Regions from separate parts of the Psychrobacillus sp. NPDC096623 genome, predicted to be linked through region 1. Evidence: a T-box and tRNA genes for the amino acid it is inferred to sense, from the RefSeq annotation. Region 1 holds a T-box; the other holds one or more tRNA genes.
The links. A T-box is a leader RNA that pairs with one kind of tRNA and senses whether it is charged. The one in region 1 lies ahead of ileS (isoleucine--tRNA ligase), so its partner is inferred to be a tRNA-Ile.
Positions count from the first base shown of each region.

Region 2: it encodes a tRNA-Ile, which carries the amino acid that the T-box ahead of ileS (isoleucine--tRNA ligase) is inferred to sense. The anticodon was not compared.

Region 1 covers NZ_JBIWER010000001.1:215,158-232,793, reverse strand. The annotation lists gene ACIQX2_RS01175 (cell division protein FtsQ/DivIB) at 1-702, shown strand, start outside; gene ACIQX2_RS01170 (DUF881 domain-containing protein) at 680-1,402, shown strand; gene ACIQX2_RS01165 (DUF881 domain-containing protein) at 1,424-2,146, shown strand; gene ACIQX2_RS01160 (small basic family protein) at 2,148-2,498, shown strand; gene ftsA (cell division protein FtsA) at 2,598-3,887, shown strand; gene ftsZ (cell division protein FtsZ) at 3,930-5,087, shown strand; gene ACIQX2_RS01145 (sigma-E processing peptidase SpoIIGA) at 5,356-6,198, shown strand; gene sigE (RNA polymerase sporulation sigma factor SigE) at 6,198-6,905, shown strand; gene sigG (RNA polymerase sporulation sigma factor SigG) at 6,995-7,774, shown strand; gene ACIQX2_RS01130 (YlmC/YmxH family sporulation protein) at 7,855-8,088, shown strand; gene ACIQX2_RS01125 (YggS family pyridoxal phosphate-dependent enzyme) at 8,168-8,860, shown strand; gene ACIQX2_RS01120 (cell division protein SepF) at 8,857-9,333, shown strand; gene ACIQX2_RS01115 (YggT family protein) at 9,352-9,615, shown strand; gene ACIQX2_RS01110 (YlmH family RNA-binding protein) at 9,663-10,451, shown strand; gene ACIQX2_RS01105 (DivIVA domain-containing protein) at 10,550-11,059, shown strand; T-box leader at 11,109-11,331, shown strand; gene ileS (isoleucine--tRNA ligase) at 11,394-14,150, shown strand; gene lspA (signal peptidase II) at 14,817-15,293, shown strand; gene ACIQX2_RS01090 (RluA family pseudouridine synthase) at 15,293-16,219, shown strand; gene pyrR (bifunctional pyr operon transcriptional regulator/uracil phosphoribosyltransferase PyrR) at 16,426-16,965, shown strand; gene ACIQX2_RS01080 (uracil-xanthine permease family protein) at 16,995-17,636, shown strand, end outside.
Region 2 covers NZ_JBIWER010000003.1:490,494-505,358, forward strand. The annotation lists gene ACIQX2_RS11875 (hypothetical protein) at 1-246, opposite strand, end outside; gene ACIQX2_RS11880 (alpha/beta hydrolase family protein) at 249-1,034, opposite strand; gene ACIQX2_RS11885 (NUDIX domain-containing protein) at 1,015-1,488, opposite strand; gene ACIQX2_RS11890 (hypothetical protein) at 1,573-1,734, opposite strand; gene ACIQX2_RS11895 (transposase) at 1,731-2,066, opposite strand; gene ACIQX2_RS11900 (YjfB family protein) at 2,133-2,312, opposite strand; gene ACIQX2_RS11905 (Dps family protein) at 2,374-2,838, opposite strand; gene ACIQX2_RS11910 (hypothetical protein) at 2,941-3,063, shown strand; gene yidD (membrane protein insertion efficiency factor YidD) at 3,067-3,300, shown strand; gene ACIQX2_RS11920 (metal ABC transporter solute-binding protein, Zn/Mn family) at 3,402-4,382, shown strand; gene ACIQX2_RS11925 (o-succinylbenzoate--CoA ligase) at 4,708-6,126, opposite strand; gene menB (1,4-dihydroxy-2-naphthoyl-CoA synthase) at 6,243-7,061, opposite strand; gene menH (2-succinyl-6-hydroxy-2,4-cyclohexadiene-1-carboxylate synthase) at 7,058-7,885, opposite strand; gene menD (2-succinyl-5-enolpyruvyl-6-hydroxy-3-cyclohexene-1-carboxylic-acid synthase) at 7,873-9,585, opposite strand; gene ACIQX2_RS11945 (isochorismate synthase) at 9,578-10,939, opposite strand; gene ACIQX2_RS11950 (1,4-dihydroxy-2-naphthoate polyprenyltransferase) at 11,092-12,003, shown strand; tRNA gene ACIQX2_RS11955 (tRNA-Glu) at 12,868-12,939, opposite strand; tRNA gene ACIQX2_RS11960 (tRNA-Ser) at 12,946-13,036, opposite strand; tRNA gene ACIQX2_RS11965 (tRNA-Asn) at 13,044-13,118, opposite strand; tRNA gene ACIQX2_RS11970 (tRNA-Ile) at 13,123-13,199, opposite strand; tRNA gene ACIQX2_RS11975 (tRNA-Gly) at 13,206-13,279, opposite strand; tRNA gene ACIQX2_RS11980 (tRNA-Phe) at 13,287-13,362, opposite strand; tRNA gene ACIQX2_RS11985 (tRNA-Asp) at 13,468-13,543, opposite strand; tRNA gene ACIQX2_RS11990 (tRNA-Met) at 13,547-13,621, opposite strand; tRNA gene ACIQX2_RS11995 (tRNA-Ser) at 13,659-13,751, opposite strand; tRNA gene ACIQX2_RS12000 (tRNA-Ile) at 13,762-13,838, opposite strand; tRNA gene ACIQX2_RS12005 (tRNA-Met) at 13,845-13,918, opposite strand; tRNA gene ACIQX2_RS12010 (tRNA-Ala) at 13,944-14,019, opposite strand; tRNA gene ACIQX2_RS12015 (tRNA-Pro) at 14,032-14,108, opposite strand; tRNA gene ACIQX2_RS12020 (tRNA-Arg) at 14,114-14,190, opposite strand; tRNA gene ACIQX2_RS12025 (tRNA-Leu) at 14,206-14,294, opposite strand; tRNA gene ACIQX2_RS12030 (tRNA-Gly) at 14,310-14,384, opposite strand; tRNA gene ACIQX2_RS12035 (tRNA-Leu) at 14,402-14,486, opposite strand; tRNA gene ACIQX2_RS12040 (tRNA-Lys) at 14,513-14,585, opposite strand; tRNA gene ACIQX2_RS12045 (tRNA-Thr) at 14,593-14,668, opposite strand; tRNA gene ACIQX2_RS12050 (tRNA-Val) at 14,684-14,759, opposite strand; partial or broken rRNA gene rrf (5S ribosomal RNA) at 14,785-14,865, opposite strand, start outside.

The DNA of each region.
Region 1 (17,636 bases):
TTTGTTACGACGCTATTAATAGTTTTATATTTTCAATCTACTTATAGTCAAATTCAAAAAATCACATTAGAAGGTGAAAAGTTAGTTCCAAAACAATTGTACATAGAGGAAAGTACCCTGAGGATTGGTGATTCGATGTGGAGTTTCAATGAAAGTAAAATTGAAAATCTAATAACACATAATGCTTGGGTAGAGTCAGTAAAGGTCCAACGTAAATGGTTAACATCCGTTCATATACAGGTGAACGAATTTAAACAAATAGGCTATTTAGAGGATGGAGATTTTCTTCATATTATTTTAGAAAATGGACAGATTATTAAAACAGATGGACAAGTTATACCAAAGGACGGACCCATATTTACTGGATTTGACGAGGAGAAGGTCCGTCTAAGAATGATTAAAGAATTAAAGAATTTAGACAGTGAAGTGTTAAAGGGTATTTCACAGATTAAATATACACCATCGGAAAATGATGCTTATTCTATCCAAGTGTATATGAATGACGGCAATGAAGTTAAGGCGATAATTCCCTCATTCGGCGAGAAAATGAATTTTTATCCATCTATTGTTTCTCAGCTAAACCCAGAAGTAAAAGGGATTGTGGATCTAGAAGTTGGAACATTTTTCCGACCATTTGTAGATGTGTACAATGTACCAATAGAGGAGGAGGTTCTGGAAAATGAAGAAGTCGAAACTCCTTAAAGTACCATCTAGAGGGCTTATTACTATATCGATGGTAAGTTTAGTGTTAGGATTTATACTTGCATATTCGTATAGTATCTCCTCAGATGACACGAATGAAAATGCAAATGTCACAGGGTTCCAAGAGCTAGAAAAATATAGAGAAAAATTAGTTGAACAAAAAGAACGAAACAAAGAGTTAAATGAAGAAATTATAGTCAAGCAACAAAAAGTTCGCGATTATGAACAATCCTTTGTAGAGAGCGAAGAAAGTGTGGAAGATCTAGTGGAAGAAGCGGAATTACTTCGATTATTAATCGGGGATATTCCATCTCAAGGCAAGGGAATTACTGTTTCGTTGGAAGATGGGGCATATGATCCTTCGCAGGAAAACCCAAATGATTATATTGTACATGAGAGTCATGTTTTCAAAGTGATTAATGAATTGAAAATCTCAGGTGCAGAAGCAATTTCCATTAATGGTCAACGGCTTCATGCAAATTCGTATATACGATGTACAGGACCCGTAATTGTCGTTGATGGTAAAACTTTTCCTGCTCCTTTTACGATTGAAGCTGTGGGCGATCCAAAAGTATTACTCGCTTCCGTTAATCTAGGAGGAGGAGTTGTAGATCAGCTTACTAGTGATAATATCGTGGTTACTGTTGGCGAAAAAGATTTAATAACGATGCCTGCCCTAAGGGATGATGACTATAGCTAAGGATTAAAAGGAGGCCGAATAATGAAAAAAACCGTCTATATTCGGTTTACCATAATTTTGCTAATAATTGGATTTATGTTATCCGTACAATATAACACCGTTCAAAATCCAGAAACCAGAGATACACGAGACATATGGGCAATTCGTCAAGAGCTCTCAAAAGAAACTGAAACACACTCTGAGTTACTATCAGAGGTTTATGTGTTAGACCAGACGATTCTAAAATATGGGAACATGGTAAATGAAAGTGCTGAATTTGCTTTAAAGGATACAGTAGAGCAACTAAAGAAAGATATTGGCCTTGTTGAATACACTGGTCCAGGGCTTACTATTAATGTAGAACCTTCACTAGAAAGTATTGCATTAGGACAACCTGTTGAAGGAATTTCACCAGATTTACTAATTCGGCTTATCAATGAAATCAATCGTTTTAAAGCAAAGGATTTAGAGGTGGACGGTAAAAGAATTATATATTCTTCGCCTATTAGAGACGTTAATGGTAAAACTACAGTGAATAATATTCCTGTAAGAAATGCACCATTTACGATTAACATTGGAACCTCCACTTTTGAAGATGCACAAAAAATGTACAATCAATTAGAGGCTTCTACAATAGGTGACGACTTCTATATCGATAATTTGAAACTTATGATTGGCGAACCCAAGCGCAAAATCACAATCTCACCATATGACCAAGCAGTAAACAACGAATTTTTAAAAGAAGTACCAGAAGGGAAGTCATGAAATGTGGTTGCCATTATTAGGACTGATACTTGGGATTTCCCTCGGTTTGTTAACTGAAATACAGATACCAGAAATATATGAAAGCTATTTATCTATAGCGGTATTGGCAGCACTCGATACGCTATTTGGAGGAATACGTGCTCATCTCCAGCATGTCTATGATGACAAAGTGTTTGTTTCAGGATTTTTCTTCAACATAGGTCTTGCAGCAGCTCTAGCGTTTTTAGGTGTACACTTAGGAATAGATTTATACTTAGCAGCGATATTTGCTTTTGGAGTGCGGTTATTTCAAAATATTGCAGTAATTCGTCGGATTTTGCTAACAAAATGGTCAGAAAGAAAAAATCAATAGTTTTTATGAAGAAATTGATTATTTCTTTAGAAAATTTTAGACTTTATACTGTTTTTACACTAGAATAATAAATAAATAGTTATTAGGAGGTGCCACGGGTTGAATCAATCAGAATTATACGTATCACTAGATATTGGGTCATCTTCTATCAAAGTTTTAATCGGAGAAATGAATGATGACTCGCTGCATGTAATAGGTGTAGGAAATGTAAAATCAAACGGAATAAGAAAAGGCACCATTGTTGATATAGACGCAACTGTACAATCTATCAAAAAAGCCGTAAGTGAAGCCGAAAGAATGATCGGCATGTCTATTAATGAAATAGTTTTAGGCATTCCTGCAAATATGGCAAACATACAAAATGTTAAAGGTGTAGTAGCTGTTAATCGAGAGGACAGAGAAATTACAGACGGTGACTTAGAGCGCGTTATTGAGTCTGCACAAGTGATGTCTATTCCTCCTGAGAGAGAGCTTATTAACATAGCAACTAAACAATTCATCGTTGATCATTTAGAGGAAATTAAAGATCCGCGTGGAATGATCGGCACCCGTTTGGAACTAGACGGTATTATGATGACTACATCCAAAACAATTTTACATAACGTGTTAAGATGTGTGGAACGAGCTGGTCTCCAAATAAGAGAGATTTATCTACAGCCTTTAGCAGGCGGTTATTTTGCATTAACAGAGGATGAAAAGAATCATGGAACAGCCTATATTGATATAGGCGGAGGATCCACGACAATTGCCATTTTCAATGAAGGTCACTTAATAAATACTTCAGTAATTCCAGTAGGTGGAGATCATATTACAAAAGATTTATCGATTGTATTGAAAACACCAACTGAACAAGCTGAAATGATTAAATTAAAATATGGACATGCGTTCTATGATGATGCTTCCGATGATGAATTATTTGAAGTACCTGTAATAGGTGCAGATATGAAAGAACAATACTCTCAGCGATATATTGCAGAAATCATAGGGGTTCGACTTGAAGAACTATTTGAACTGGTTCTGGAAGAATTCTATCGACTTGGTTTACAGGACTTACCAGGAGGAGTGGTCATTACTGGTGGGGTTTCTAAACTTGAAGGCTTAGGACAGCTGGCAAGACATATTCTTCAAACAAGAGTAAGATTATATACTCCAGATTATATTGGAGTTCGAGAGCCACAATATACGACCGCAGTTGGTCTTATAAGATATGCCTATAAAGAAGACCTTTTCTATGGTAAAATTGGTACTAGCCATGCGTTAGCGCATTCGGTTCCAAATGAAGCGGTTGCGACATCTAAAAAACAAAAACAAACTGCTCAAACGACTAATGAACACAAAGATAGTGCAATGACAAAAGCAAAGAGATTTTTTGACAAGTTTTTTGAATAACAAACCCTTTATCATAGCGGAGAGAGCATAGGAGGCAATAGCATGTTAGAATTTGAAACAAATGAAGATCAATTAGCGATCATTAAAGTTATTGGAGTAGGTGGGGGCGGTAATAACGCTGTAAATCGTATGATTGAACATGGTGTTCAAGGAGTAGATTTCATTGCGGTTAATACAGATGCCCAAGCTCTTAATATGTCAAAAGCAGAAGTAAGGCTGCAAATTGGCGGAAAACTAACTCGCGGACTGGGTGCGGGTGCAAACCCTGAAGTAGGGAAAAAAGCTGCAGAAGAAAGTAAAGAATTGATCGAGGAAGCACTAAGAGGAGCAGATATGGTCTTTGTCACAGCGGGTATGGGTGGCGGAACTGGAACTGGCGCAGCACCAGTCATTGCTCAGATTGCACGTGATTTAGGGTCATTAACAGTAGGTGTTGTAACACGTCCATTTACTTTCGAAGGTCGCAAACGTTCTACACAAGCAGTAGGCGGAATTGGAATGATGAAAGAGTCAGTAGACACTTTAATCGTCATTCCAAATGACCGTTTGTTGGAAATAGTAGATAAAAACACGCCGATGATAGAAGCATTCAGAGAAGCAGATAATGTGTTACGCCAAGGGGTTCAAGGTATTTCAGATTTGATCGCTGTACCTGGTCTTATCAATCTTGACTTTGCAGATGTAAAAACAATCATGTCCAATAAAGGCGCGGCACTTATGGGTATTGGTATTTCTGCCGGAGAAAATCGTGCTGCAGAAGCTGCCAAAAAAGCTATTTCAAGTCCATTGCTTGAAACATCAATCGATGGTGCAACAGGTGTCTTGATGAATATTACTGGTGGTTCTAACTTAAGTCTATTTGAAGTTCAGGAAGCAGCCGATATCGTTGCCTCTGCATCAGATGAAGAAGTGAACATGATTTTCGGTTCGGTTATTAACGATAACTTGAAGGATGAAATAGTTGTAACGGTAATTGCAACTGGATTCAATGAAGAGCTTATTAATCAAAAACAACCACGAAGCACTGGGTTCGGTGGAAACAGAGCACCACAACCAACAGCAGCACCTATCCGAGAACAACGTAAAGAAGAAGTGCCGCAACAACAGGCTCCTCAACAAGATCGCCATGTATCTCATAACCAGACAGAGGATGCATTAGACATCCCAACATTCTTAAGAAATCGTCAACGCAGAAACTAATAGAAATACAAAAGCAATCACTTCGGTGGTTGTTTTTTTTTTGAAAGAAAGTATAAAAATGTTTAGAGATTACTGCCTACGGAAAGCGTCCGACTGGAGCGGAAAACAATGCATATCTAGATTTTTTGTTTTTAAAGAATCGGGCATATTTTTTACCCGGTTTTTCTTACCATTAGTATTATGTCGTAAAAAAAGAATGTTTTTGAACGTTCTTTTGACAAATTTCTTATACTTTTGATGCTAAGCTTTAGTCAAAAGGAGGGAAATTATGTACGCGGAAGTAATGATTGTAACCAATACTTTTTTCAACTATACCGTTTTGGCATTTGCCAATAAAATTGGATGGATTGAAAATCAGAAAAGGTATTTATTCCTTTCTGCTCTAACTGCAGGAGTAATCACAGTTGTTTTCTCTCATTCTATGAGTACTGTATTTTTGTCTTTTTTTGCAATGATTCTTATTGCTTTTTGGAAAAAACGTTCACAAATAATAAAAGCAATTATTTTAACATTGCTAGCTAGTGTTTTTGCTGGCGGTTTGCTAACAGCTATTGCTCCTTTATACGTCAATAGTAGTAACTTGTTTATGATCATCAACTTTGCTTTAATCGCAACTGGCGGTTTATATTTTTTGGCCAAGCATGTACTTCATTTGAATATCGCTCAATCAGAAAGGGAGCTTTTGTATCCATCGAATATTACGCTATTTGGCGTTTCTAAGGAACTAACTCTTTTTATAGACTCTGGAAATGTGTGTACGGAACCGTTATCAAATGATCCTGTCCACTTTGTGGCTGCAGAAATGCTGCAAGAAGTTTTGCCACCAGCGCTATTTGAAGCAATTAGGGATTGGGAGTTTGATGGAATGACCGGACTAGATAAGATTCCTAAAGAATATGCAACTAAGGTTCGATTAATCCCACTTGCTACGATTCACAAACACAAAACTTGGGTTGTTGGTATTAAGTATGACCAATGGATAATTGGCGATCAGGCTTTACCTAAAGGTTATATTGTAATGACGAGAGCAAAAGAAAAGTTTCCACATGAAGCAGATGGAATATTGCATAGTTCCTCATATTTTCATTTGAAGAAAAGGAGTGTAGGGTAATGCTGATGAAATGGATGCGTAAGATTTACTATTGGGTTCTTTCTTTTAGGCGAAAAAGTGTACATTATATAGGTGGCAATGAATCTTTGCCAAAGCCATTATCGAGAGAAGAAGAGCGAGAAATGCTGCTGGCATTTATGGACGGCGATGAACATGCTAGAGATGTATTAATCGAACGAAATTTAAGGTTGGTTGTCTATATTGCGAGAAGATTTGATCAAACAAACACGAATATAGAGGATCTTATCAGTATAGGTTCTATCGGGCTTATCAAGGCTGTAGAGACATTTAATCTTGAAAAAGGTATTAAGCTTGCAACTTATGCTTCTAGATGTATAGAGAACGAAATTTTAATGCACCTACGAAAAACTAATCGGATGAAGTCTGAAGTCTCTTTTGATGAACCTTTAAATTCAGATTCTGATGGGAATGAACTATTGCTTTCAGATATATTAGGAACGAGCGAAGATTTAATCATTGAAGATGTGGAAAAAAAGCTGGAGCGTCAACATGTATTTGAAGCGATAAATCTTCTAGGTAATAGAGAAAAGTATATTATGCAATGTCGATTTGGGTTGAATGGTAAAGAAGAAATGACACAAAAGGAAGTAGCCGATCATCTAGGTATTTCGCAATCATATATTTCTCGCTTAGAAAAGAAAATCATTTTAGATTTAAAGGAGCTATTAAACGAACCAATTGCCTAATGGTTGAAATTGGATAGAATCGAAAAGAATAATCTTTTCTTTCCCGGACAAACTGACTTAGAACAATTAAAAAGTCCGGAGGAAGATCTATGACGAGAACAAAAGTTGAATTATGCGGCATTGATACATCTAAGCTTCCTTTACTTAAGCATGAAGAAATGAAAGATTTGTTTATTCGATTACAAGCTGGTGAAGACTCTGTTAAAGATGAACTAGTTATGTGTAATTTAAGGTTAGTTTTAAGCCTAGTTCAAAGATTTGCATATCGCGGAGAGCAAGCAGATGATTTGTTTCAAGTTGGTTGCATTGGGCTAATCAAGTCAATTGAGAATTTCGATCTAAAGCATAACGTCCGTTTTTCTACGTATGCAGTTCCGATGATAATTGGAGAAATAAAAAGACATTTACGTGATCACCACTCAGTGAGAGTATCAAGATCGTTAAGAGATATTGCATATAAAGCTATGAAAGCGAAGGAACAGTTTATCAACGAGCATTTACAAGAGCCTACATTGGATGACCTATCTAAAGAGCTAGATATACCAGTGGAGGATATATTGATTGCTTTAGATGCTATTCAGGATCCTGTATCGTTACAAGAGCCAATATTCAGTGACGGTGGGGACGCTATATATATGATGGACCAATTATGCGATAATGATGTATCTGAAGATCAATGGGTCACTTATTTTACTGTGAAAGAAAGTTTTCAAAAGCTAGATACAAGGCAAAAGAAAATACTAACGAAAAGAATTTACTATGGAGCTACACAAACTGAAATTGCAATGGATTTAGGGTTATCACAAGCACAGATTTCGCGATTAGAAAAGAGTGCTTTATCAACTATTCAAAGTCAATTAAATCCCTAAGGTTATAAAAACGCTTTTTTCTTTCTAGAAAAAAGCGTTTTTTTCATTTTCATTCATATAATGTATAAAGGGGGACTATGATGAAATTTTCAGATGCACAGCAAAAAGAAGTGATAGAAGCGAAAAGTGGGCAATTATTAGGATATATTGTGGATGCGGAAATCGATAAAGACACGGGATACATTATTTCCTTTTTAGTGGAAGAAAATGGAGCTTACCCATCTTTTTTCAACAAAAAAAGAGACACGAGGAAAATAGCCGTACAAAATATAGCGATAATTGGAAAAGATGTTATAATTGTAACAAAAACATAGACTTCCAATGTTCATCATTGATAAAACGGCTTTTCATTGATACAATAAACAAAACAAATGATGAAAAGTTGGGTTTCGAATGACAAACGTACAACAAAATTTAGAACATATTTCACAACGTATTCAAAAAGCTAGCGAACGTGCAAATAGAAAATTAGAAGATGTTACATTGATTGCCGTTACGAAAGAAGTTTCGGTTAATCGAACTAATGAAGTAATTGAGACTGGTATTTTACACTTTGGAGAAAATAGACCAGAAGGGTTTAAAAAAAAATTAGATGCCATTTCTAATGATGTAAAGTGGCATTACATAGGTACATTACAAACTAGAAAAGTTAAATCGGTTATTAACGATATTCAATTCCTTCATTCATTGGACCGGATGAGCTTAGCGGATGAAATTGAAAAAAGAGCTACTTTTACAAAGGATTGCTTTGTGCAAGTAAATGTCTCACAGGAAGAATCAAAACATGGTCTTGCTATCGATGAAGTCGAAGCATTCATAGATCAACTTAAAAACCATGAACGTATTCGTATTGTTGGTTTAATGACAATGGCCCCCAATACGGAGGATGAAGCCACCATTCGTGATGTTTTTCGTAGATTGAAACAACTTCAAAGTAAAATTGCAGCAAAACAAATAGCTAACGCACCGTGTACAGAACTTTCCATGGGAATGTCTGGAGATTTTGAAATAGCGATAGAAGAAGGTGCTACATTTATAAGAATCGGAACAGCATTGGTAGGAAAAGAGAAGGAGGCAATTGAGTGAGCATGAAAAACTGGATGAAAAATTTCTTCTACTTGGAAGAAGATGAGGAAACATCAGAAACGCAGCAGTCAAGACCTCAACAACAAAAGCCGGTAGATAATATAAAACAGCAATCAGTTAAAACAGCACCTAAAGAACGCAAATTCAATACGATTCCTAAGGAAATAAATTCACCTAATCTCGTAAGTATTCAAAACGTTCAAAAGTCATCAAAAGTAATTTTGATAGAGCCAAGAGTGTATGCAGAAGCACAAGATATATCGGAACACTTAAAAGGCAAAAAAGCTGTAATTGTCAATCTGCAACGCATTGATAAAGAGCAGGGAATCCGTATTATCGACTTTTTAAGTGGAACCGTGTACGCTTTAGGCGGAGATATACAAAGAATAGGTACGGATATATTCCTATGTGCTCCAGATTCAGTAGAAGTTGATGGTGCAATATCGGATTATTACTATAACGACCTAGATTAACAGAGGAGTAAAAAAATTATGGCATTCGTTTTATCATTATTAAGTTTGGGTGTTCAAATTTATACATATGCATTAATTGCTTATATTTTAATGTCATGGGTACCGAGCATTCAACATTCGAGTTTTGGTAGGTTTCTATCAAGAATTTGTGAACCATACTTACAACCATTTAGAAAGATTATTCCTCCACTAGGTATGATTGATATCTCACCTATTGTGGCAATATTTGTACTTAGACTTGCAATGAACGGTATATATTATTTAGCTTATACAATTATCTAACCTCACTTCCGTGGGGTTTTTTACTATAGTTGAAAGGGAATTTTATCATGGAGAATGTATTGCAACATTTTAGAAAAGAAGAGCAGCCTTTTATTGAACAGATTGTGAGTATTCTGAGGGATGTAGAGGATCGATATGCTCCTAAACTAACGGATTTTCTTGATCCTAGACAGCAATTTATCGTAGACTCAATTCGTAGGCAGCATGAGGATATTAGTTCTAAGGCTGAAGGTACCCTAGAGGATGCAGAGAGGAAAAGAGTTCTTCTGTTTCCATCGTATTATACTCCATCGAATAATGATTTCTCCATGAGAGTAGTGGAAGTCCATTATCCTACTAAATTTGTAACGTTAAAGCATAAGGATGTTCTTGGTTCGATGATGTCACTAGGGATTGATCGGAGTAAATTTGGTGATATTCGCGTTCAGGATGGTGCTATCCAATTTGTTGTTGCTGAAGAGGTAATGGATTATGTCCGTGCTAATTTCACATCCATTGGGAAAGTGAAGGTTCAAATAAATGAAATAGAAAATCCAATCGATTATTTTACGCAACAAGAAGAATGGATATCCGAAACTTTAACGGTTAGCTCCCTACGATTAGATACGGTGATTGCCTCCATCTTTAATATTTCTCGTCAAAAATCAGCCACCCTCATTCAAAGTGGTAAGGTCAAAGTTAACTGGTCTGAAAAGAATCAAGTATCCCTTGAGTTACAAGAACTAGATTTACTCTCAATAAGAGGACTTGGTAGAGTAAAATTACTAATGATTGAAGGAAGAACAAAAAAAGATAAAATCCGACTACAAATAGGTAGGTTAGAACTAAAAAGCTGATTTTAATAAGAATATTTCAAATTTAGATGTAATCGGCTCTTTAGAAATGTATAATAGTAGAAAGAATATAAGAATCGTAAAGTGAAGGAGATGTTAAAATGCCACTAACACCACTTGATATACATAACAAGGAATTTGGTAAAGGATTTAGAGGTTACAATGAAGACGAAGTAAATGAATTCCTTGACCAAATAATGAAAGACCTTGAAATTTTAATGAAAGAAAAGAAGGAATTAGAAACAAAGCTTAAAACTTCTAGCGAAAAGGTTGGTCATTTTACTTCGATTGAAGAGACATTACATAAGTCAATTGTTGTTGCACAAGAAGCAGCAGAAGAAGTTCGTCGCAATTCACAAAAAGAAGCAAAGCTTATTGTGAAAGAGGCAGAGAAAAATGCCGATCGAATAGTCAATGAAGCACTAACAAAAGCTAGAAAAATTGCATTGGAAATCGAGGACTTGAAAAAACAATCGAAGGTTTTCCGAAATCGTTTTAAAATGTTAATTGAAGCTCAGCTTGACTTGATCAACACTGATGACTGGAATCATTTAATGGAGTATGATGTAGATACGGAAGCAATCAAGCGTATTTCTGCAACAGAAGATTAACATTTCTTGACTCATCACCATACTTTACCTATAATAATTTCATATCATATAATATGCGTAGAAAAAGACGTCTAAATTTGATTCCGATAAAGCGACTTGAGGGCGGTGAGAGCTCAGGATGAGAAACTTTTTTAGAATATCACTTTGGAGCAAAGACACTGAACTTCTAGTAGGTGTCTTCGGTTAATGTCCCGTTACGGCATTCTAAGCGGCGATTTTGAAAGAAAATCGCAAGTAGGGTGGTACCGCGAGCATAACTTCTCGTCCCTTTTTGGGATGAGGGGTTTTTTTGTTTTCAAAGAATGAATGCTTTTAATAAATAGGAGGTTATAAGATGGAATACAAAGATACGTTATTAATGCCAAAAACTGATTTCCCTATGCGTGGAAATTTACCAGTGAAAGAATTAGAAATCCAAGCAAAATGGGCAGAGCAGGACATTTATAAAAAAGTACAGGATCATACAAAAGGTCGACCGTTTTTTGTGTTACATGATGGACCACCGTATGCAAACGGCGATCTTCACATGGGTCATGCATTAAATAAAGTTCTAAAGGATATGATTGTCCGTCACAAATCGATGACTGGCTATCATGCACCTTATGTTCCAGGCTGGGATACTCATGGTCTTCCTATCGAGCAAGCACTAACGAATAAAGGTGTAAAACGTAAAGAAATGTCTTTAGCCGAGTTTAGAAAGCTTTGTGAAGAATATGCATACCAACAAATTGACAATCAACGCTCTCAATTTAAACGCTTAGGTGTTCGTGGTGACTGGGAAAATCCATATGTTACATTAACTCCGGAGTTTGAATCACGCCAAATTGAAGTGTTCGGGGCTATGGCTAAAAAAGGATATATTTATAAAGGGTTGAAGCCAGTATATTGGTCACCTTCAAGTGAATCTGCATTAGCAGAAGCCGAAATTGAATATCAAGATAAAAAATCACCATCTATTTATGTAAGCTTTGATGTGACAGAAGGTAAAGGTGTACTTGAAGAAGGTACGAAATTTATCATTTGGACTACAACTCCTTGGACAATTCCTGCAAACCTAGCTATTTCTTTACACCCAAAAGTTGAGTATGCAGTAGTTCAAACGAAAGGCAATAAGTATGTGGTCGCATTAGATCTTGTAAAATCTGTAGCCGAAGAATTAGGCTGGGAAGAATATACAGTAGAGCGTACGCTAGAAGGTAAGCAAATGGATCGTTTAGTTGCCAAACATCCATTATACGATCGTGATTCTTTAATCATCTTAGGGGAGCACGTAACTACTGAGTCTGGTACTGGATGTGTTCATACAGCTCCTGGTCACGGGGAAGATGACTTTTACGTAGGGAAAGCTTACGGATTAGATGTTCTTTGTCCAGTTGATGACCGCGGTGTAATGACAGATGAAGCACCTGGGTTTGAAGGGTTATTTTATGACACAGCTAACAAAGCAATTACTGAAGCGTTAGAGGCTGCAGGTGCACTTGAAAAACTTACATTCTTTACACATTCATATCCACATGACTGGCGTACGAAAAAACCAGTTATTTATCGTGCTACTGCACAATGGTTTGCTTCCATTGAGGCATTCAGAGATGAATTACTTCAAGCAATTCGTGATACAAATTTCACTCCTGCTTGGGGAGAGACTCGTCTATTTAACATGATTCGTGACCGTGGAGACTGGTGTATTTCACGCCAACGTGTATGGGGTGTTCCAATTCCAGTATTTTATGGGGAAGATGGAGAACCTATTCTGACAGAAGAGACAATTTCTCATGTTTCTAAATTATTCCGTGAGCACGGTTCCAATGTATGGTTTGAAAGAGAAGCGAAGGAATTACTGCCAGAAGGATTTACACATATCGGTAGCCCGAACGGTATCTTTACGAAAGAAACAGATATTATGGATGTTTGGTTTGATTCGGGCTCATCTCATCATGGTGTTCTAGAAGAACGTGATGATTTGGTATTCCCAGCTGACCTATACCTAGAGGGATCGGATCAGTATCGTGGTTGGTTTAACTCTTCATTAATCACAAGTACTGCAATGCATGGCCACGCTCCTTATAAAGGTTTGTTAAGCCATGGTTTCACATTGGATGGAAATGGCCGTAAAATGAGTAAATCTTTAGGTAACGTTATTGTTCCTTCTAAGGTAATGAATCAGTTAGGAGCAGATATTGTACGTTTATGGGTAGCTTCTGTTGATTATACTGCGGATGTACGTGTTTCTGATGCAATCTTTAAACAAGTATCCGAGGTTTATCGTAAAATCCGTAATACATTCCGATTCTTACATGGTAATATTAGCGATTTCCACCCTGTTAATAATCGTGTGGAATTTAAAGATCTTCGTGAAGTGGATCAATATATGTACATGAAACTTCAAGAGGTAATTACTACTGTAAGAGCTGCATACGATCGCTATGATTTTGCAAGTGTATATCATACAGTTAATAATTTTGTTTCAAGTGAGCTAAGTTCATTCTACTTAGATATCGCAAAAGATGTAGTCTATATTTATGGGGAAGATCACCCAGATCGTCGTGCTATGCAAACAGTTATGTATGATACACTTTTAGCATTATTAAAATTACTAACGCCTATTCTGCCACATACAACAGATGAGCTTTGGGCTCATTTAGCACATGAAACGGCGGAAAGTGTACAATTAACAGATATGCCTGAAGCAGTAGATTATCCGGAATTCAAAGAATTAGCAGCTAAGTGGGATAAAATTATGGAATTACGTGATGATGTACTAAAAGCATTAGAAGAAGCACGTAATGCAAAAACAATTGGTAAATCATTAGAAGCAAAAGTAGCTTTATATGTAAATGATGATTATAAAGCATTGTTTGATACGGATGCGATTGACTTTGCTCAATTGTTCATCGTTTCTAAGTTTGAATTAGGTGGTGCTCCATCTGAAGCGCCTGCAAACAGCTTGGCATTAGAATGTGCATCAGTTGTAGTAGAAAAAGCAGACGGTGAAAAATGTGAGCGTTGCTGGACAATTTCCGAAACAGTTGGAACGAGCGAAGCACACCCAACTTTATGTGCACGTTGCGCAGATGTTGTAGTGACATTATAAATAAGTATAGAAAATGTGATCCGACTTCTAGTTGGATCACATTTTTTTCAGTCAAGGATAAGAATATTAGATATTGGTAAAAAAATGAGGCTGATGATTTCCGTTTCAGGCGAACGCTTTCCGTGGGCGTTGCCTCAGCCTCCTCGCTTCGCACTCCAATCAATCGGATATGTAGTCTCAATAGGAAGATTAAATAAATACTTATGTTAAAGCAATATAAGATGAAGGTTAAGATCAAATTCTCATTTTATTAGTTCTGTGATTTTTTATAAAAGCTTCAATAATAGACTCACCAACTTCTTTCAACCACAAAAGTTAGTATAAGAATATATAAATGCTTATTTTCCTTACATAACTTTACCCAATTCTTTTGCATTAGCAGTAAAATTTGCCAAAACTTTATTTAGAGTTATACTCATAATTTTGATTGAAGTGGAGAGCGGCGACTCCAGTGGGATGAGTGAGAAAGGTGAAACATCACAACGTACCCGCAGGGGCGGTGATGGTTCATCGCTTACCCCACGGAAAGCGTCCGCTCGAAACGGAAATCTATAGTATTTCTGATATCTCATACCTGTCTCTTTTACGAATGGTGGGGTTCTGTGTTAAACTAGGTGGAGAGTGTTCAATTTTACTGAAAAGAATTTGTTATGTGGGGGAAATAATGTGTGGAAATTTTATGGACTGGCGGCTTTTGTCATTGCGTTAGATCAATGGACAAAATGGCTTGTCGTTAAAAATATGGCACTTGGTGAACGAATTATTATGTGGGACCCATACTTAGCGTTACTTTCTCATAGAAATAGAGGAGCAGCCTGGGGCATTTTACAAGGAAAAATAGGATTCTTTACAATTGTTACAGTCATCGTCATCATTGGAATTCTTTACTATTTTCATAAAGAAGCAAAAGGTAAACCATTATTTCAAATTGGTTTAATGACGCTACTTGGTGGAGCAATAGGGAACTTTATTGACCGACTTTGGAGAGGCGAAGTAGTAGATTTCGTCGATATTTTATTACCTATTATCAATTATGATTTTCCTATCTTTAATGTGGCGGATGCTGCACTTACTGTTGGTGTTGTAATTATAATAGTATTCGTATTTCAAGAAGAACGAGCTGAAAAGAAAAAGGTGAAGTAATGGAAGATTTAACATTTATTATTGAAAATGAACAAGCGAAAGAGCGTATTGATAAAGCAATTGCATCTTTTGAGTCAGATTGGTCACGTACACAGATCCAAAATTTTATAAAAGATGGATTTGTAACAGTGAATGGTGAAACAGCCAAAACAAGTTACAAAGTAAAAGCAGGAGATGTTATTGTTGTTACACCTCCAGACGCTGTACCCCTTGATATTGTTGCAGAGAACTTGAATTTAGAGATCATCTATGAAGATGGGGATGTAGTAGTTGTCTATAAACCTCGTGGAATGGTTGTTCACCCTGCACCAGGACATACCACTGGAACACTTGTTAATGGACTTATGTATCAGATTAAAGATTTGTCAGGCATTAATGGCGTAATGCGTCCAGGGATTGTCCATCGTATTGATAAAGATACGACAGGTTTACTCATGGTTGCTAAAAATGACGTAGCGCATGTTTCTTTAGTGGATCAGTTAGTAAAGAAAACAGTTACTCGTAAATACACTGCAATTGTGCATGGTCGTATTGCGCATGATAAAGGGACCATTGATGCTCCTATTGCTCGTGATAAAAAAGAAAGACAAAACATGGCTGTAGTGGATAACGGCAAGCATGCGGTTACACATTTCCGTGTAATTGAAAGATTTGATAAATTTTCGTTAGTTGAATGCCAATTAGAAACAGGACGTACGCACCAAATTCGTGTGCATATGAAATATATCGGTTATCCACTTGCTGGAGATCCGAAGTACGGCCCGAAAAAAACGATTAGTTTTGACGGACAAGTTTTACACGCAGGATTATTAGGTTTTAATCACCCTAAAACAGGGGAATACTTGGAGTTCTCATATCCACTTCCTGAAGATTTCACTAACTTAATACAAGATTTAAGAAATCAATCATTGATTAATGAGGAATAGTACTCTATACTAATGAAAGAAATAATAAAAATTATATAGCTTCACCTTTAATAACAGTCCAGAGAGGCTGAGAAGGTACATGTGAACGTGACTCACTATCAATCTGCGGATTTTTAGGAATCACTCTAATTTATTACGCATATACAACCTTCTAGGCTCTCAAAGCTTAGAAGGTTTTTTATTTTGTTCAGAGGGGATGGAAATTGATGGGGGAAAAAGCAAATATTCTAGATGAGCAAGCGATTAATCGGGCACTTACAAGAATTGCACATGAAATTATTGAGCGCAACAAAGGGATTGAGGAGTGTATTCTAGTAGGGATTAAAACTAGAGGAGCTTTTTTAGCAAAGCGTCTAGCAGATAGGATTGAACGTATCGAAGGCAAGCCAATCAAAACGGGTGAACTAGATATAACGCTATATCGAGATGATTTAACCTTACTGAATGACACAGCTGAGCCATTAGTACAGCAAGTTGATATAACACATGATGTGAAGGATAAAAAAGTAATTCTGGTGGATGATGTTCTGTATACAGGACGAACAGTTCGAGCAGCTATGGATGCAGTCATGGATTTAGGAAGACCATCTCAAATTCAGCTAGCAGTTTTAATCGATAGAGGGCACCGTGAGCTACCAATTCGAGCAGATTATGTAGGGAAAAACATACCTACGTCGAGCAACGAAAGAATCGTTGTAAAGGTAACAGAAACAGACGAAATAGACGCAGTAACCATATTCGAATAAAAAATCTTATTTAAAGGTAGGAATACTACATGTCAAAAGCCGTATTAGATGTAAATGACAAGCCTTCTGGTGGACAACTCATCACCTTAAGTTTTCAACATATGTTTGCAATGTTCGGATCGACAATATTAGTACCGCAACTAGTAGGTTTAAGTCCTGCCATTGCATTGTTAACAAGTGGGATTGCAACAATAATATTCTTACTAGTAACTAAATTCCAAGTTCCAGCATATTTAGGTTCATCTTTCGCATTCATCGCACCAATAATTATTGCAGTAAATGGATTAGATGAATCTGGACAAGCAATCAATCCTGGCAATGCGATGATCGGTGCGGTTTTCGTGGGACTAGTTTATGGGATAGTATCTCTTGTAATTTGGAAAAGTGGTTATCAATGGATTATGAAACTATTACCAGCCATCGTCGTTGGCCCGGTTATCATGGTCATTGGATTGGGACTTTCTGGTGTAGCAGTTGATATGGCGATGAATATAACAAATGCAGAAACAGGCTTAAAGGAATATAGCTTCCTGCATTTCTCAGCTGCATTAGTTACATTGTTTACTGCGATAATCTGTACAGTGTATTTCAAAAATATTATTAGTACAATGCCAATATTAGTTGGATTAGTGGTTGGTTACATATATTCCATCATCATCGGGATAGTCGAC
Region 2 (14,865 bases), on a different contig from region 1:
ATAGAGCCTATTTTCATCCGTTAGATTAATAGTAACCACTTTCATCAATCCCTCTGTTTGAACAGAAACTGCTCGAGAGTTTAACTCTTCTAACACGTCTAGTTCCTCACTCCAACAATGGATGACTACCTCTTGGAATTCATTTGTATATTGATCCCACAAATCCTCCCAAAAACTAGTATCTATAGGAAACGAAGATTTTCCTTCAACACTCATTGCTTCTGTTGTTACTACTACATTACCCATTATTAAACCCCTCTCTGACTTTTCATCCAGTGACATGCATCTTTCACTACACGTCTATTTATTTTGCTCGGAAAAAAATGAGTGAAATCTGAATAGTACCAGGTTTCAACTGGTATACTATTCCCTATTAATGCCTGCTCTAAAACCTTTGCATGCTCAAAAGAGACATTTTTATCTTGATCACCATGTATTATAAGCATCGATACCTTCATTTCCTCTAGTCGAGGTAATACATCTCGCTGTTCGTATCCTAAAGGGTATTTAGTTGGGGTACCACCAATTACTCGTTTCATCATCTTACGCATGTCTAATCTTTCCTCATACGTTAAGTAAATATCGGAAACGCCAGCCCATGTAACTAATGAAGTAATATCATTGCGTAGTATTGCAACCCATAATGCCATAATTCCACCGCGTGAAAATGCAAATAAGTGAATCCGCTCTGGTATGCAATATTGCTTTAATATGTCTACCCCGTATATAGCATCCCAGCGGTCCTCTCCCGCAAATTCATCTCTTCCCTCACCACCACGGTTGCCTCGGTAATATGGTGCAAATACGATAAAGCCTTCAGAGGCAATTTGTGCAATTCGTGCGGGTCGAACCATACCAATGCTTTGCATACCACCTCGGCAATATAAAATCCCTTCGTAGCTTCCGGCCACTTTTGGTGAAGCTAACATTCCTTTAACTCGAAGACCACAAGACCAATATGTAATTTCTTTCAATACAATATGAGGATTTGGTGAAGGGTAATTCCGAACCCTTTCAATCGTTCCATTTTCCATCAATTTCATTCACCTTCTTTAAAATTGCTTTCATCCCATCGTCTTTCATATGGAAGCTTAAATTATCACTATGAGAAAGTTCTTCTTTGGATAACCAGATCGCTCCTTCTGTCTCAAAGCTTGTCTGTTCTTTATTAATATACCCAACTTCAGCTATATAAACAGTTTTACAAAAAGGGTTATTATCCAGGACCAGATACTCTGCAAACCACTCTAACTCCACTATATCTACATTCGTTTCTTCTTTTGTTTCCCGAATGGCTGCTTCAATTAATGTTTCCCCGTCCTCTACCTTACCACCTGGAAACTCCAATCCTCTAGTAGGATTCTTTGTCAGTAGCCATTTGCCTTTATGTTTTGCTAATATAAGTACATGCTCAGATGCAATTGAAAAGCTTCCATGTTGAAAGGATAGCTGTACTTGATAACCATTTAAATCCTGGAAAGAAATCATATCTGAATCTCCTTCGTTTTTTCTTAATTTTAGCATATGTATTCAAAAAGACTTAGCTCAAAAAGGAGCTAAGTCTTTGAGTATCTATTCTTTGTTAGGACCCAGTTTGTAATCTTCATTACCTTCTTCTCTATTCTGTGCAATATTCTGCTTTGACTTGTTTTGCGGAGATTGATTTAGAAGAGAACTAACATTTCGATACGTTACAGGATTTTCATTACCTTTTCTATTTAAATTCTTACTCATAATTGAACCTCCATTCTTCTTTGAAAATAAGGTAGCTGTTCGATAAAACGTTTAGACTCTTCCGAAGTGAATTCATGAATCCATGCATACACTTTTTTCAATCTTCTATCGTATTGATCATTTTCTCCATCCACATGATATGGCTTCACGGACATTGGTTCATGTGCTCGTAAAAAATTCCTACTTTGCACCGATTTCAGTTGATAGAAGAGTCTTTCAAATACTTTGATTTCATTTCTGGTAGCTGTTACTTCAAATTCCCATTGAGATTCATCGGGATAAGCGTATACTTGCTGACTCTTTACGGAGATATACACTTTGTATAAGGTCATTTTCACACATCCTTTTATAAAAGTTTGTGCTAAAAACTAAAAAACATGCGCCAGTGGCACATGTTTTTAAGCTTGAATATCTACAACTGATCCTTTATAAGGATGTGGAGCAGCTGCTTGAGGCATACCTTCTAACATTTCTACTGCTGCAATAGTTTCCATGTTCATCGCATTTTGTAAAACGCTCATTTGCACAGTTTGCTGTAACTGAAGTAAATTAGAAGACATAATGGAGTTAATATCCATAGAAATTCCTCCTTCATACCAAGCTTTATATCAGTAAACTTAAGCTATTATAAAGCGAAAATTATTTTTTTGCAGTATTAGAATTGGTATCTCCTAAAAATGCATTCAACATCCACTGATGTTTTTCCGTTTTTTGATAAATAGCATTTAAAATATCCTCTGTCATATCATCTTCATCTTTCGCAGCTTCGTCCATCCCTTTTTTAAGAGATTTCATGATTTTATCAAAATCATCCACTACAGCTTGTACCATTTGATCGGCTGACTCTTTACTCGAAGCTTCTTTTACTTCGGAAAGCTCTAAATGTTCTTTTAAAGTCGCAGTAGGTTGGCCACCTAAAGTTAATAAACGCTCTGCAATTTCATCCATATTAAGTGTAGCTTCGTTATATAACTCTTCGAATTTGGCGTGTAAAGTAAAAAATGACGGTCCCTTTACATACCAGTGGAAATTATGTAATTTAGTATACATAACTGACCATGTTGCTACTTGTTTATTTAGCTCTTTATTTAACGCTGCTGACATAAAATTGTCACTCTCCCTTTAAATATAGTTGCTTTCTCTTTTAATATACCTCTAATTTTCATACAATAAACATAACGATAAGTTAAACTGGAGTGAACAATAATGGTATTTTGGATCTTAGGAGCAGCAGCATTACTAAGTATTTTTGGCATTACCTTTTTATACAAGCTTTCAATGAATGATAAATACCCGAAAATTGATCCTAAACCTAAGGACGCTGAATAATTCATGAAACATATTATTATCTCTATTTTTCGTTTTTATCAAAAGTATATCTCTCCACTATCTCCACCTAGTTGTCGCTTTTACCCAACCTGCTCCCATTACGGAGTTGAAGCAGTTCAAAAACACGGTGCGATGAAAGGGAGTCTTTTGACTGTAAAAAGAATATCCAAATGCCATCCTTTTCATGAGGGTGGTATTGATCCCGTTCCTGATGAATGGCCTTTGAAAAAAAAATAATTCAAAGGCTATTTTTTCTTGCATTTTATTTGAAAGTCCTGTAATCTAATGAAGTTATCTTTTTTAAAGCGTAATCGTTACTATTTAGGAGAGTGAATTGATTGAAACGAATTATTATTGCAAGCATGCTATTTCTATTAATTTTCCTTGCAGCCTGTGGGAATAAGGAAGCAAATGAAGTGAACACAGAAAATGAAGAACAGCAAGTAAAGATATTTACAACCGTATATCCGCTACAATATTTTGCTGAGCGCATAGGTGGAGATTCTGTGAGAGTTTCTTCTATTTATCCTGCAGGAGCGAATGAACATACATTTGAGCCAACACAAAAGGATATGATGGCACTTGCTGATGCAGATTTGTTTTTTTACATAGGACTCGGCTTAGAAGGTTTTGTCGACAATGCTAAGAAGACATTGGAAGAAGAACATGTGAAGATGGTCGCTACAGTGGATGCCGTATCTGAAGATCAATTAGAAGAACCAGCTGACGTGCATACAGATGAATCTCAAGATCATAAGAATGAATCATTTGAAAATCATGAGGGACATGATCATGGTGATGTAGATCCGCATATATGGATGTCACCTAAAATTAGTCAAAGTCTTGCCCTCTCTATTAAAGACTCTTTAGTGGAGATTTCACCTGAGCAACAAGCGACTTTTGAAAAAAACTATGACGAGCTTATTAAAGAGCTTCAGACATTAGATGCAGGTTTTGAAGAAATGGCACATTCAGCAACAAGTAAAACATTTTTTGTTTCTCACGCTGCATTTGGTTACATAGCTAACACTTATGGATTGGAACAATTAGCTATCGCTGGACTAAATTCACAAGACGAACCATCTCAAAAGGAACTGACTAAATTAATTGATTTGGCGAAAGAAAAAAATATAAACTATATTTTATTTGAGCAAAATGTTTCATCTAAACTAACGGAAGTAATTCAACAGGAAATTGGAGCGGAAAGCTTAGTCCTACACAACCTTGGTGTATTATCTAAGGAAGATATGAATAATAAAGAAACCTATTTTACACTCATGAATAAAAACCTTGAGACATTGAGAACTGTTTTGAATTAATAATTAATCCTGTATATATCGTTTTCGAATACCGAGTGAATTTTTAAAGATGCTTGTTGGTTGGTGACGTCCGTCACCACCAACAAGCATCTTTTTTTCGGTAATCTTATGGCGTTTATCTTTCCGTCGCCCTGCTTCAACTGATACTCTCCTATTGATAGAGCAAGCTCACGAAGATACAATTTAGTTCGCTATTTGACTTCTTTATTTATTCAATATTTACTATTGCTCTTTATACCACTAGTAAGATACAAAATATATACTTACTTCATCTTTCACTGGATAATAGTATTTCTAATTCAAAATTTCTTATCTTTTTAAGCTATTATATTAACTTTAATAATTCTCTTCTTACCAATTTATTTGCACCGTTACGAGGTAGTTCATTTATAAAATGATATTCTTTTGGCAACTTGTAAGATGCAATCTGGGTCTTCATAAAAGCTCTTAGCTCATCTATAGTCACTTGCTCTTTTACTACGATAAATGCTATTGGGACCTGTCCCCATTTATCATCCTGGCGTCCTGTAACTCCCGCTTCAATAACGGCTGGATGTTTTACTAGTGCTTGCTCCAATTCTGCTGGATAAATATTTTCACCACCGGATATGATTAAGTCTGAGCGTCGATCAACAACGAACAAATATCCGTCCTCATCCAAATAACCAATATCTCCTGTGTGAAGCCAACCATCCGTGAGTGGTTTTTTAGTCTCAGCTGCTCCAATATATCCTTTTGTCACATGCGGTCCTTTAATACATATTTCTCCCATTTCCTCTTCTCCATCAATACGAACGTCTGCAAAGAAAAGTGGCTTACCGGCTGATCCTAATTTACGAATGGCATCCTCACTCGATAAAGTCGTAGTTTGTGAGGAAGTTTCCGTCATTCCATAAGTTTGTAGTACTGGTATATTTCTTTCAATCGCTCGTTCTAAATAAGCTAAAGGAACAGGACCTCCACCTACTAAAATCGACTGAAAGGAATCAGGAAAATACTCATTTCTATTTTCTAGAACCGATACGATCCGTTGAAGCATAACAGCTACTAAAGACATTCTAGTAGCTGATCCATCAAGTATTTCATCGACTACTTTTTCTGGATCAAATTTAGTATGGAGGCTTACCGTCATTCCATATAACACAGATCGCATAAGAATAGAAAACCCACTTATATGAAACAATGGTACTATACATAGCCAGCAATCATCCGGATGAATGCCTAAATGGAGTGCTGAACCAGTTGCATTCATCACATGATTTTCTAACGATTGCCGAACTCCTTTTGGTCTTCCTGTAGTACCTGATGTGTACATGATGGAAATGGTACGTTCTTTGTACCAATCGCTCTCTAAAGGATAAATTTTTCTCTCATGACTATGAACATCATAAAAAGAAATTCTTTGGCTATAGCTTATTTTTCTTTCATCATTATCTACAAGTAAAACATCCGGATTACTATCATGGAGCTGATAATTTAACTCTACTTCACTTAAACGTTCATTTAACATGACTAATTCACAGCCGAGTTGAAGGCAACCATGTATGGCAATTACTAGTTCTGCATTAGAACTTGATAAAATAGCTATTCTCCTACCTGGTTGAATTCCTTTCGCATGAAGTCTCTCTGCAAATTCATTAGCTTCTTTATAAAGTTGCTGAAATGTCCATACTTCTCCCTTAAAGCGTAAAGCAATGCGCTCTGGTGTTAGATGGGCACGTTTTAATAGTAAATTAGGAAACATGTTGTACTCCTTTTATGTTAAGCTCTTTCGTCTTATTATATATTTTACTTATGTCTATATTCTATGTAAAAAAGCTATCCCATAAGGATAGCTTTTTTACTCTCGTCATTCAGTAATCACGGAAAACGCGGGAATTGACCAAAATCTGGTTTACGTTTTTCTTTGAATGCATCTCGACCTTCTTTTGCCTCATCGGTTGTGTAATAAAGCAATGTTGCATCACCTGCTAATTGTTGAAGCCCTGCTAAACCATCCGTATCTGCATTCATCGCAGCTTTTAAGAAGCGAAGTGCAGTTGGACTCATTTCTAGCATTTCCTCACACCATTGAACAGTTTCATCCTCTAATTGTGCGTATGGAACTACCGTATTGACTAAGCCCATATCAAGTGCTTGCTGAGCATCGTATTGACGGCATAAATACCAAATTTCACGTGCTTTTTTATGTCCGATAATACGTGCCAAATAACCAGAACCATAACCAGCATCAAACGAGCCAACTTTAGGACCAGTTTGTCCAAATCTCGCGTTTTCAGCAGCAATTGTTAAATCGCAAACAACATGTAGAACATGTCCGCCACCAATTGCATAACCAGCTACCATTGCAACAACTGGTTTTGGAATCACACGGATCAGACGTTGTAAGTCTAGTACGTTTAAGCGAGGGATTTCATCTTCTCCTACATATCCACCATGTCCACGCACTTTTTGGTCTCCGCCTGAACAAAATGCGTGTTCACCTTCTCCTGTTAAAATAATGACACCAACATTTTTATCGTCACGAGCACGAGAAAATGCATCAATCATTTCCATTACTGTTTTAGGGCGAAATGCGTTACGCACTTCGGGACGGTTAATCGTTACTTTAGCAATTCCGTTATAAAACTCATACTTAATATCTTCATATGTATGTAGTGTTGTCCATTCGCGAGTCATCTTACATCCTCCTTTAAAATAATATCCTCTACTATTGTAGCAAACAATTCAGGATTTTCCACATGAATTGCATGACCTACAGCGTTAATTTCTTTATGAGCAACATTCTGGAGATACTTTTTCATCGTTTTCGCAAGCATGCTAAATTTTTCATCTAGCTCACCAGTTATTAAAAAAGTCGGTATGTCGATTTTTTCGAGCTTGTCCCAATAGGAAGGTTGTACACCGGTACTAAATCCACGCAGGCTATTAGCTAATCCTATTTCAGACCCTGCTAGCCGCTCCTGTCGTATCAGCTCCTTTTTCTCCAGTGACAATTTCTGCTGACTTTGGAATAATGGAATTCTCTCCCAAAAATCCACAAATGATGTGAGCCCATCCTCCAATATTCGATCAGCAAGCTGCTCATCTGATTGTTTTCTATTTAAACGTTCTACTTTATCAGTAAGACCTGGGGAACTACTTTCAAGGATGAGTCTTTTTACAGGATATTGGCTTGCATAAGCAAGAGCTAATCGGCCACCCATCGAATAACCAACTAGCGAAAAGTTTCTCCACTGAAGCTTCTGAAACAATGCATGTAAATCTGCTATCTGCTCCTCTACAGCATAACGGGCAAGGTTGATAGGCTTTGAAGTTTCTCCATGACCGATCAGATCGATGCTTAAGGTATCAAACGTATTGGGTAGATTCGAAATCACTTCATCCCAAGTATGTGTTGATCCCGTAAATCCATGTAAAAACACAATTTTATCCACTGCTCCATTATTATATCTATTGAAATGGATATCAATACCTCGGATATTAACTGTTATACTTTCCAAACCGAGTCCAGCTCCTTCGATATATCAGCCCATAACTTTCGATGCGTCTCTGTATTAACTTGTCTGTTTGTAAATACCTCGATAAGACGGATATCCTTCGACTTCTCCCCGGCAAGGGCTTCTTTAAAATCTTCCTTCGTGTGAACTGCGTTGTACTGAGCATTATACATAGCTGCTATATGGGAAAACTCAAGCCCTGTCGGAGTACCAAATAAATGCTCAAAGTAATTGGTTTCTGTCGATTGAGGTAAATAAGAGAAAATACCTCCCCCATCATTATTCATAACAATAATTGTCATATCACATCTATGGAATCTACTAACAATTAAACCGTTCAAATCATGTAAAAAAGCTAAATCTCCAATTAATAAATAACCGGGACGGTTTAATGCCGCTTGAGTTCCAAGTGCTGTAGAAACTACCCCGTCTATTCCATTAGTACCTCTATTTGCATAGAGCTGAATGTTCTTATTGGTTTTATTGAAAAAAGTATCTAAATCTCTTATTGGCATACTGCTACTAGCAAATAAAAATGACTTATCTGGTAAAGTGTCAAACAACACACCTGCTAATGCACCTTCATCTGTTTCCTTTTGAATATAGCTGTTTACATGATTGGTCGCAATTCTATTTGCTTTAGACCAAGAATCCAAATAAGTAGAAGCTGACTTTTCAACTGTTTTTATCCATAATGATTGAGCCTCCACTTGCACATGATGAGTGGCGATATGAAGAGAATCACGGTAAATAGGACTTTCATCTACAACTATATAGATTTCGGGCTTAAGAGCCTTTAAATAAAGCATTAACGGCTTAGAAACTGGTTGCGCACCAAAACGAATTACAATGTTTGGAGCTGCCACTTTCTGAAAAGCATCATTTTTGAGTATCGCATCGTATTGATCTATACATAAATCCAAACAATCAACAGGAATAGATGTCCGTAAATTTGATAGAGGATCTACTAGTACTGGCCACTGTACCATTTTTGCAAATTCCCAAAATCCTTCGGTAGCTTGAAGGGAATCTCCTACGATAATTATTCCTTTTGTTTCATTTTGAAGAATGTCATTATACCATGCTAAAAATTCCTCACTTGGTACTAGTTTACCTATTTCCGGTGCATGCATATTTACTGTTGGCGAGGATTTCTCCATATCAAGTAATAATGGCTCACGGAATGGTACGTTGATATGAACAGGTCCCATCGGAAAAGCTTTCGATGTAGATACCGCACGTAGAATATGGCGCTCTACAAAAGCTAAATTTGCATCGTCTTTTTCAGGTATAGGAAAGTCAACTGTCCATTTCACATGCTTGCCGAAAAGATGCAATTGATCAATCGCTTGAGGCGCTCCAACCTCGCGTAGCTCATGAGGACGATCAGCTGTAACGACCAATAAAGGTACACGAGCGTAAAATGCTTCAACTATAGCTGGAAAGAAATTTGCTGCAGCAGTTCCAGAAGTACATAAAAGTACAACAGGAGCTTTTTTTGCTTTTGCAATACCAAGAGCAAAATAACCAGCAGAGCGTTCATCTATTTGACGATAAAATTGAAAACACCCACTTTTAGCAAAAGCATAGGCTAACGGAGTAGACCTCGAACCTGGGCACATAACTACATCCTGAATACCTGCCTGTTTAATTGTTTCTACAAAGTGATTTACATAAGATGTTAAATACTCGATGTTAGTCATTCATATTTCCTCCAAGTGTTCGAAGCATTGGACGGAATTTCACTCGTGTCTCCTCAAATTCCTCTAAAGAGGATGATTCAGCAACAATTCCCCCACCTGCATATAAATAAGCATGTTCATTTTCCACTAAAGCAGAACGTATCCCAACAGCAAACTCGCCGTCCCCTTCAGCATTTATCCAGCCAATAGGTGCAGCATAATATCCACGATTCATCTGTTCAGATTCACGAATAATCTCAATAGCATCCTGACGAGGCTCCCCCCCTAATGCTGGAGTTGGATGTAAAGCCTGTACTAGCTCAAATAACGAAGAATCCTTTTTTAGATTCCCTTCTATCGGAGAATACAAATGCTGTATATCTCTGATTTTCATCAGCTTCGGTCTAGTTGGTACTTTAATATCCTCACAATATTGCTTAAATACTTTCTTTATCATTTCTACTACATATTTATGCTCACCTAAATTTTTGGAATCTGTTAATAATGAGTCTCCTAGCTCTTTATCCTCGAGTGAATTCTTCCCTCGTCTTATAGAACCCGCAAGCCCAGCAGATTGTGCTTTATTATTTTCCACTTTTACTAGGCGCTCTGGTGTTGCACCAACAAAGATTTTCTCACCCTTCTCTAAACCAAACAAATAACTTTCCGGTTGTTCCATTGAAGCATTGTATATTGCTGTGGCTGGAGAAAAATGATCGTTAAAAGTTAGTTTTAGTGACCTAGCAATTACTACCTTTTGTACTTCATCTTTTCTTATTCTCTTCGTTACATCCTCTACTGCTTGTAAATACTCTTCCTTCAATCGATCTTCTCGTTTAATCAGGGTAGGTTTAGCATGTTGCTTTAACTCTTTTACTTGAGCAGTGTGTATTAACGCATCTCTTTCTATACGGAGCTGTTCAAACGTTTCTGAGCTCTTAGCATCATCCGTTATATAGTGAATATTAACAAATGCTTGATCGTGTTGAATAACTAACTGAAACGTAGAGACAACAAAGAATGCAGAAGGAAATGTATCCCATTCCGACGAAACCTTATTTTTCGGATCAAACGCAAATCCACCAAAAAGAATTGGAGATACATCTGCTTTCTCCTTTAATGATGACTCGCAAAGTTCCCTCCATTTTCTTTCAATATCCTTGTATCTATTATCTTCTAAATTATTTGTAATAGTATGAGCATGTCCCAATCCTACTAAGGTTAACGTTTTCTCTTTGTTTTGCCAAAAATAACGTTTCCCTTTATATAACTCGTCCCCTGCTTCAAAGAATGCCTGAGCAGACAATCTTGAGACCTCTATAGTTTCCGTATAAAAACGGTATTTTGTATTAATGACACCGGTAGTTTTCGGCATAAATATGACCTCCGTTTAATAACTACTCTTTTTTATAGCTTCATTTATTTACTCTACACTTAATCATACATCTTTCTACACATTTCAGCACACATTTAGCCATAATTATATGCTAAAATTGATACTGGATTCTTTTAAAGGAGAGAAAAATTATGTCACACGAATTTCAAGCAGACAAAGGGTGGCGCGTTTGGTGGAAATTAACAAGACCACATACCCTAACTGCTTCATTTGCACCTGTGTTTTTAGGTACAATGATTGCCCTATACGAGGCTAAAATTGACTGGCTACTATTTATCGCTATGTTATTAGCTTGCCTACTTATACAGGCCGCTACAAATATGTTTAATGAGTATTATGATTTTGTACGAGGTCTCGATAGCGAGGAATCGGTTGGTATCGGTGGAGCTATTGTGCGTAATGGTGTTAAGCCTAACACTGTTATGAAACTAGCCCTATTATTATATATAATAGCTGCCATATTAGGAATATATATTTGTTATGAAACATCCTGGTTATTATTAGTAATAGGCGCTATTTCTATGGCAGTTGGATATTTCTACACAGGTGGTCCTTATCCTATTTCAAGTACTCCTTTTGGAGAACTATTTAGTGGATTATTTATGGGAATGCTAATTGTATTAATCGCAGTTTATATTCAAGTAGGTTCAGTGCCTATAGATGCTGTTTTGTTATCAGTACCAAGTGCGCTACTTGTTGCAGCTATAATGCTTTCTAATAATATTCGCGATTTAGTAGAAGACACTGTAGGCGGTCGAAAAACTATGGCTATCTTAGTTGGTCGCGACAAAGCTATCACTATTCTTGCATCTTATTTTGCAATCTCTTATTTATGGATTATCGGTTTAGTACTTTTACAAATAATCACTCCATGGAGTTTATTAGTCTTATTAAGTTTGAAGAAACCAATACATGCTATTAAATTATTTAAAAAAACAGAAAATCCAGTTCAGGTTGCACCAGCCATGAAAGACACCGCACTCACAAATACGATTTTTGTATTTCTATTAGGTATAGGTTTACTGATTGGCTTTTATCTTTAACATTAAAATAAAAACAGATGAGAGGTTATTTCCCTGCTCATCTGTTTTTGTTTATATAATGTATGCGAACCTAGTTTCCTTTCTATGCTCTAACCGATAGAACTTATACGCATTTCAACATAGGAAAAACCGGGCAATAAGACACCTAGTCCTTTATAGATCAAAACCTGGTTCTAGCGTTTTCGAAGAGCTTTGGACGGATGCTTTGCTTAGAATGATTTTTTAAGCGAGGCTGGTGTAACAGACGTCACAATCAGCCTCCTTTTTTTTCTGTAATTTTCCTACGTTAGTTTATCCGTCGCCCTCCTACAACTCTTAGAACCAGATTAGTGCGTTTCTGTATAACTAAAGAAAAGGTGCTTCCCATACATAGATGGAGCTCCCGAAGATGCAATTTCGTTCGCTATCTCGCTTCTTTATTTAACAAACACTTACTCTTTCTTTTTAGTTCGACTAGGTAAAAGAAATCAACTTTTTCATCCTTTTTTAAGCATAGCTTTAATGATTCAACAGATGGTTTTCGCTATATCTACTATAACTATGCTTAATTTTATTCTTGAGTACTACCCACTTTATTGATCTTCATTAAAGGTGCCGCCTTCGCCGGAGGTCAACAGGACGTTGTCACGTAGGCTTTGAGGCCACAGGTTGTGGGTTATGCAATCGTTGCGGCAGGACGCTACGAAATTTGATTGTCTTCCCTTTGAGAGGTGGCGCTCTTGGTCTTTGTTCCTTCAACTAAAACGGAAATCAGTAGCATTATTCATTCCTTCAAGTCCCATGAACCCATTATACACAAGAAACTTTTATTCTTTCTATTAAATAAAAAAAGATAACCAATGAATGGTTACCTTTTTTTGAGTATGACCCCTACGGGATTCGAACCCGTGTTACCGCCGTGAAAGGGCGGTGTCTTAACCGCTTGACCAAGGGGCCTATATATGGCGGAGAAGGAGGGATTTGAACCCTCGCGCCGGTTGCCCGACCTACACCCTTAGCAGGGGCGCCTCTTCAGCCACTTGAGTACTTCCCCATATATATGGCTCCGAAGGTAGGACTCGAACCTACGACCAATCGATTAACAGTCGATTGCTCTACCACTGAGCTACTTCGGAATAATGGTGGGCCTAAATGGACTCGAACCATCGACCTCACGCTTATCAGGCGTGCGCTCTAACCAGCTGAGCTATAGGCCCATTATTTGGAGCGGGTGAAGAGAATCGAACTCTCATCATCAGCTTGGAAGGCTGAGGTTTTACCACTAAACTACACCCGCAATACTATGGTGGCTCAGGACGGAATCGAACCGCCGACACAAGGATTTTCAGTCCTTTGCTCTACCGACTGAGCTACTGAGCCTCTTCAATTTAAATCAAGCTTATTATTAGGCTAAATCTTTAATTGATATGTATTAAGCTTTATATCTAAATAAATACTACATTCAGATATATACTATATAATAAATGGCGGTCCCGACCGGGATCGAACCGGCGATCTCCTGCGTGACAGGCAGGCATGTTAACCGCTACACCACGGGACCATTTGGTTGCGGGGACAGGATTTGAACCTGCGACCTTCGGGTTATGAGCCCGACGAGCTACCACTGCTCCACCCCGCGACGATAATAACTTTACAACTATAAACAATAAAATAAATGGAGGAGGAAGAGGGATTCGAACCCCCGCGCGGTATGACCCGCCTGTCGGTTTTCAAGACCGATCCCTTCAGCCGAACTTGGGTATTCCTCCGAGATATTGTTGGTGGACCTTGCAGGACTCGAACCTGCGACCGGACGGTTATGAGCCGTCTGCTCTAACCAACTGAGCTAAAGGTCCTTAAGATGGCGGCAGAGGGAGTCGAACCCACGACCTTTCGGGTATGAACCGAGTGCTCTAGCCAACTGAGCTACACCGCCAAGATTTTTAAACTAACTTTGTAAATGGTGGAGCCTAGCGGGATCGAACCGCTGACCTCCTGCGTGCAAGGCAGGCGCTCTCCCAGCTGAGCTAAGGCCCCAAAGTTAATAACTGGTCGGGAAGACAGGATTCGAACCTGCGACCCCTTGGTCCCAAACCAAGTGCTCTACCAAGCTGAGCTACTTCCCGTTATATGGTGCGCTCGGCAGGACTCGAACCTGCAACCTCTTGATTCGTAGTCAAGTGCTCTATCCAATTGAGCTACGAGCGCAATGTTTCATAAAAGTGGTGCCGAGGACCGGAATCGAACCGGTACGGTAGTCACCTACCGCAGGATTTTAAGTCCTGTGCGTCTGCCAGTTCCGCCACCCCGGCACTTTGATGAATCTTTGGAGCGGAAGACGAGGTTCGAACTCGCGACCCCCACCTTGGCAAGGTGGTGTTCTACCACTGAACTACTTCCGCTCGGTTATTAAATTCAATGGTGCGGGTGAAGGGAGTCGAACCCCCACGCCTTGCGGCGCTAGATCCTAAGTCTAGTGCGTCTGCCAGTTCCGCCACACCCGCAATGTATAACTCACTCTAAAAAGTGATGAGCCATGTAGGATTCGAACCTACGACCCTCTGATTAAAAGTCAGATGCTCTACCAACTGAGCTAATGGCTCTAAAAAATGGTGCCGGAGAAAGGACTTGAACCCTCAACCTACTGATTACAAGTCAGTTGCTCTACCAGTTGAGCTACTCCGGCAGGAGTAAAGTATTATGGTGGAGGATGACGGGCTCGAACCGCCGACCCTCTGCTTGTAAGGCAGATGCTCTCCCAGCTGAGCTAATCCTCCTGGGTAACTTATGTATTTATTGCAAGCCCAGCGACGTCCTACTCTCACAGGGGGAGACCCCCAACTACCATCGGCGCTGAAGAGCTTAACTTCCGTGTTCGGTATG